One region of the Pantoea sp. SGAir0418 genome, then DNA from elsewhere that is predicted to be linked to it. Evidence: predicted binding sites of a transcription regulator. Region 1 holds the regulator's gene; the other holds the start of a gene.

Region 1 (3,132 bases):
TAGCGCGGCGGCGCAGGAGCTGCACCGCGTGCCCTCTGCCATCAGCTATACCGTGCGCCAGCTGGAAGGCTGGCTGGCGGTACCGCTGTTTGAGCGGCAGCATCGCGAAGTGGTGCTGACGGCAGCAGGCGAGCATTTTGTGCGTGAAGGGCGTTCTGTTATCAAAAAAATGCTGGCCACGCGCCGTCAATGTCAGCAGCTGGCTAACGGCTGGCGCGGTCAGCTCAGCATCGCGGTAGATTGCATCGTCAAACCGCAGCGTACCCGCCAGCTGGTAAAGGATTTTTACCGCCATTTCCCCGATATGGAGCTGATCATCAGCTACGAAGTATTTAACGGCGTGTGGGACGCGCTGGCTGATGGTCGTGTCGATGTGGCGATTGGCGCCACCCAGGCCATTCCGGTCGGCGGCCGCTTCGCCTTTCAGGATATGGGCGCGCTCAACTGGCGCTGCGTGGTGAGTCCGCAGCATGCGCTGGCCCACAGTCCGCAGCTGGATGACGAAACCCTGCGCGCCTGGCCGTCGCTGGTGCTGGAAGATACGTCGCGCGCGCTGCCGCGCCGCATGACGTGGACGCTGGATAACCAGCGGCGGCTGGTGGTGCCGGAGTGGGAAACCGGGCTGGATTGCCTGCAGGCCGGATTGTGCGTGGGCATGGTGCCGGGCCACCTGGCGCGCCCGCTGCTGGACAGCGGCGCGCTGGTGGAGCTGGCGTTGCCGCAGCCGTTTCCGGACAGCCCGTGTTGCGTCAGTTGGTCTGAGCAGCGCGCGTCACCGGCGCTGGCGTGGTTACTGGAATATCTGGGCGATGCGGAGACGCTGAACCACGAGTGGCTCAGCGAGAAGGCGGCTTAACGGCGGTAATCGCGGAACGGGCCATCGGCCACGGAGCGGCGCTCAATCAGCGTGGGCTGCACTTCAATGGTCTGCGGCTCTTCGCGTTTGCTGGTGATGCGGTCCAGCAGCATCTCCAGTGCCTTTTCCCCCAGCTGCGCTTTCGGCTGGTGCACGGTTGTCAGCGCCGGGGTGAAGTAGCGCGCGTTGCGCACATTGTCATAGCCAATTACCGAAATATCCTGCGGCACGCGCAGTCCCATCTCGTCGGCCGCGCAAATCGCGCCCATCGCCATGATATCGCCGCCGCAGAACACCGCCGTCGGGCGCTGTTTCTGGTTCAGGATCTGCTGCATTGCCTGATAACCTGACTCCGGTTCGAAGTCACCCTGCACAATCCACTCGGGACGGACGCTGATGCCCGCTTCCTGCATCGCCTGCAGAAAACCCGCATGACGGCCACCACCGGTGTTGCGCTCCATCTGGCCGGGGATGGCACCGATGTCGCGATGGCCGCGCTCAATCAGGTAACGCCCGGCGAGGTAACCGCCGTGGAACGCATTGTCCTGCACGGTATCGGTAAAGTCCCCGCGCGATTCGCCCCAGTCCATGACCACCATCGGGATATTGCGGTTCTCTTCCAGCATCTGCAGCAGATCGTCGGGATATTCGGAGCACATGACCAGCAGGCCATCGACGCGCTTTTGCGCCATCATCGAAAGATAAGCGCGCTGTTTTTGCAGATCGTTATGCGCGTTGCCGAGAATCAGCGTGTAACCACGCTCAAAGCAGTGATTCTCCACGGCTTCAATAATTTCGGCGAAGTAGGGCGCTTCGCTGGAGGTCGCCAGCAGGCCCAGCGTCTTGGTGTGATTCACCTTCAGGCTGCGGGCCACCGCGCTCGGTGAGTAGTGCAGCGCTTTAATCGCTTCCCATACGGCGTTACGCGTCTCTTCCGCGACAAAACGCGTTTTGTTGATGACATGCGAAACCGTGGTGGTTGAGACCCCGGCGCGTTTCGCCACATCTTTAATGGTTGCCATGAAAATGGTACTCCTGGGCTTATCGCAACTTACTGATAAGTATATTGTTAAACGTTTGCGTCTGCTAATGGTTTTGCGCCCTGAATATCAGGGCTAATCTGCTTAATCGGGCAGGGAAACATCCTTCAGCAGGCTGTCAATGCAGCATGCGCTAAATCTGTTGCGCAACGAAAGGCGGCGATTCTAGCAAGCCGGGGCGGATAACACGAGATTTTTGCCCATCACTGTGCGAAAATTATTTAACCATGCAAACTGTGTGACTAAGGAGTTGTGATGAGTACCGATTTAAAACTGGCATTGACCACCACCGCCGCTGCTCTGCTGATGATTATTGCCTTTAGCTTTACCGCCATTCTGCATTAATAAAAAAGCCGGTGCTGCTGAACAGCCACCGGCTTTTTTGTTGCGCAACGCTGAGGTTAGCGCACGGTTTTCGGCGTCATCATACGGCGCGCGCCAACGTAATGCTTCTGCCAGTAATCCTCGCCCAGCGCGCTAATCTGAATGTCCTTACCGGTGCGCGGAGACTGAATGAATTTACCATTGCCCAGATAAACCCCGACATGGTCGGCGGTGCCGCGGTTGTTGATGCGGAAGAACACCAGATCGCCTTTCTCCAGCATCTCGCGCTTGATCGGCGCGGCGTCGCGCAGGTGATACATCTCATTAGCGGTACGGGGAAATTTAAACTTCACCAGATCTTTGTAGGCGTACCACACTAAACCACTGCAGTCGAAACCGGTGTGCGGTGAGGTGCCTCCCCACTGATACGGTTTACCCAGCTGGCCCATCAGTTTCGTCATCGCGGTTTCACGTGCTTTTTGATAGCGCAGGCGGTGGGCCTTGCTCATTTTAATGCCGCTCAGCTGCTGCACTTCATCATCAACGGCAACGTCACGCGATTTTTTCGCCAGCCGCTGATGACCATATTTTTTCGCACTGAGCTTAAGTGAGGATTTGCGCTGCGTGGTGTGCTGAAGTACCGTTTCGCTTTTCTGCTGTTTTTTCAGCCTGAACTTCTGTACTGACGTCAGGCGTGACTTTTTGCTGGTGGTTTTCACCGGGCGTCGTTTGCGACGCTCATCTTCACGCGCGTTCTTTTTCTCCGCTTTCTGCAAACTGGCATTAACCGGCGCATGCGGAGAAGCCGCCGCCACATTAAAGAACAGTTGGGCAAAAGCCAGTATGAAAAGCGTAATCAGTAAACGCATAGTCCGGTTACAGGTTAAGCCGTCGGCAGGAAGCCAGACCGCG
Region 2 (3,132 bases), 890 kb from region 1:
CACCACGTCAATATCAAGATCTTCCCACTCGCGGGCAATTTTCTCGCCCAGCTTGGTGCCCATGCGCACACGTGCGCTGTAGACGGAGATCTTGTCGAGGAACGAGTCCGGACGCGCAAAGTAAACGTATTCGAACAGGCACGGATTGCTTTTCGGGTTCTCTGCGCACTGGCGCGTCGAGAGCTGACCCTGCTCGGTGATGTACACCGCTTCGCCTGGCGCAACGTCACGAATAAACTCGAAGCCCAGCGTATCCAGCGCCACGCTCTCTGAGGCCACCATGTATTCGGTGCGGCCATCGGCCAGCTCACGCTTGCCCAGTACCAGCGGACGGATACCGTTAGGATCGCGGAACGCAACCATGCCGTGACCGATAATCATCGCCACCACGGCGTAAGCACCGCGCACCTGCTGATGCACCGCCGCCACGGCAGCAAAAATGTTGTCAGCTTCCAGCGGATAGTGCTGAAAACGATCCAGCTCCTGAGCAAAGATGTTCAGCAGGATTTCGGAATCTGAGGTGGTATTCACATGACGGCGACCAACTTCGAACAGCTGCTTGCGCAGTTCATGGGCGTTGGTCAGGTTACCGTTGTGAGCCAGCGTGATGCCGTACGGCGAGTTCACGTAGAAGGGCTGCGCTTCAGAGGCGCTGGAGCTGCCGGCAGTCGGATAACGCACGTGGCCGATACCCATATTTCCCTGCAAACGCTGCATGTGGCGCGCTTCAAACACGTCGCTGACCAGGCCATTGGCCTTACGCAGACGGAAGCAGTTCAGCGCATCGATGGTACAAATGCCGGCGGCATCCTGCCCGCGGTGCTGCAGCACCGTTAACGCGTCATAGATCGACTGGTTTACTGGCATAAAACCGGTGATACCAACAATACCGCACATGTTGTCATTTCCTCATTAGCCGCACTCCCGGTGTTACCGGGGTAAAAAACTCGACGTGCTTTTCAGGTAATCGAAAAACCACCTGATGATGTAACTGAACTGGGGAATGAGTTGAGACTGTTGCCAGTCCGGACTTTTTGAAAAGCCGGTGAATGTATCAAGGAAGAAGAGAATGGCGGATACAATCAGCACGCCACGCAACGCCCCGAAACAGACCCCCAACACCCTGTCGGTTCCCGACAAGCCGGTTTTCTCAACCAGCGAGCCGATCACATAGTTCACGATGGCACCCACAATCAGGGTGGCAACGAATAACACCGCGATGGCGATGCCGTTGCGAACCAGTTCGTCGTCAAAACCTGTAAACCAGACTGCAAGGTAGGCGTAGTAATGACTGGCGACAAAAAACGCGCATCCCCAGGTAACAAGAGATAAGGCTTCCCGGACAAACCCGCGAATCAGGCTGACCAGAGCCGAAAAACCAACTACCGCAATAATGACGTAATCAATCCAGATCATGAACGCTTCCAGTACAGTGCATTTGCACCCCTGCATCCAGTTCGGGGCGCATTCTAACAGAAAAAGAAAACGTTTGCGTAGGGTTTTCCGGTTCTGTCCCGAGAAAAAGGGCGATGAAAAAAACTTTCCTCGCCCTTGTTGATGTCAGCCATTTAACCTGCTGATATTCCATAAATTTTCAGTAACGCTTCGCTAAAAAACACGCCAAAAGCCGCGCCTGTTTCTGCTATCGGCGCGGCTTATCAGTTGATCAGCGTGTGCTGTACGGCTTCACAACGCCGCCGAGGCCGGAGATGCCTTTCAGCTCGCCGAGTGCGCCCTGCAGTTTCGCTTTGGACGCATCCGGCCCGACGTAAATGCGGGTGATCTGCCCCTGCACCGGCGTCGACGGCACGGTAAAGGCACGATAGCCGGAGAGCCGCAGCTGCGCCACGATCTCATTCACTTTGGCGGCGTTCTTCAGCGCGCCGAGCTGCACCACATACGCCTGTCCTGCTGGCGCGGCCGGCTCGCTCTGCTTCGGCGTTTCCGCCGCTTTAGGCTGCTCTGAAGTTTTTGGCTGTTCTGTCGCTTTCGGTTGTTCTGCCGGCTTCGGTTTCGGCTGCTCCACCGGTTTAGGCTTCGGCTGCTCGACCGGCTTCGGCTTCACCTGCTCTGCCGGTTTCTGCTGCTGGTGCACCGGCGGCGGCGTCACGACGCTGGGCTGGCTGTTTTGCGCTGGCTGCGTGCTGCCGCTGGCGGCACTGTTTTGCGTTGCGCTGCTGGCGGGCGCCTGCTGCGCCGCGCTCGCACCTTCTGGCGGCTGCGACGGCAGCGGCTGCGTCACCGGCGGCACCATTTCGCTGTCCTGCTGATCGTCAGGCTTTGGCACCAGCGGAATCGCCGCGAACTCCTCTTTATAATGCTTTTTCTTACCGTCCAGCAGACCCGGTAACACGATGACGCCAATCGCCACCAGAATCACCGTACCCACTAAACGATTCTGAAACTTACTTGCCACTGCCGTTCTCCGCTGCCATCGATTGCATCACCTGCGCTACGGTGTGGAACGAGCCGCACACCAGAATCACATCGTCGGGCTGAGCCTGCTGCCGCGCCGCCTGCCACGCGGCTTCAACGCTCTGCCAGGCGCTGCCGCCCTGCAGATGCGCCATCAGCTCATCAGCGGACGCCCCGCGCGGGCCGTCGAGCGGCGCGCAGTACCAGCGGTTGACCTGCGGTGCCAGCGCGGCCAGCGTCCCGGCGATATCCTTGTCGTGCAGCATGCCAACCACCGCATGCACTGTGCCGTGTGCCGGCAGCTCAGCGAGACGTGAAGCCAGATAATAAGCCGCATGCGGATTGTGTGCCACATCAAGGATCACGCGCGGCGCGGTGCTGACCGTCTGGAAACGTCCCGGCAGAATCGCCAGCGGCAGATGCTGACGAATCAGCGCCTCGCTCACCGTCAGGCCGGAAGCGCGCAGCGCCGCAATGGCGGTGGCCGCGTTAGGGAGCGGCACCTGGGGCAGCGGCAGATCGCGCAGTTCACCCCGGGCATCCTGCAGCGTCCAGCTGTCGCCCTCGCGCTGCCACTGCCAGTCGCGGTTAATTTGTAACAGCTGCGCACCCTTCTCCGCGGCCACCTGGGCAATGGTGTCAGGCATATCGGCCTCGCCGACCACCGCCGGTTTACCGCCGCGGAATACGCCGGCCTTCTCGCGGCCGATGCTGGCG

Evidence for each region. The regulator PurR, encoded in region 1, represses purine synthesis genes. The targets are predictions, from matches to a motif close to CANGCAAACGTTTGCNTG.
Region 2: the regulator PurR is predicted to act here: its motif matches at 1,479-1,496, upstream of cvpA (colicin V production protein).

What each region holds. Positions count from the first base shown of each region.
Region 1 is NZ_CP027911.1:2,250,901-2,254,032, reverse strand. It holds gene punR (DNA-binding transcriptional activator PunR) at 1-856, shown strand, start outside; gene purR (HTH-type transcriptional repressor PurR) at 853-1,878, opposite strand; gene C1N84_RS10350 (cytochrome bd-I oxidase subunit CydH) at 2,152-2,241, shown strand; gene C1N84_RS10345 (C40 family peptidase) at 2,298-3,089, opposite strand.
Region 2 is NZ_CP027911.1:1,357,394-1,360,525, reverse strand. It holds gene purF (amidophosphoribosyltransferase) at 1-897, opposite strand, end outside; gene cvpA (colicin V production protein) at 931-1,416, opposite strand; gene dedD (cell division protein DedD) at 1,667-2,416, opposite strand; gene folC (bifunctional tetrahydrofolate synthase/dihydrofolate synthase) at 2,406-3,132, opposite strand, start outside.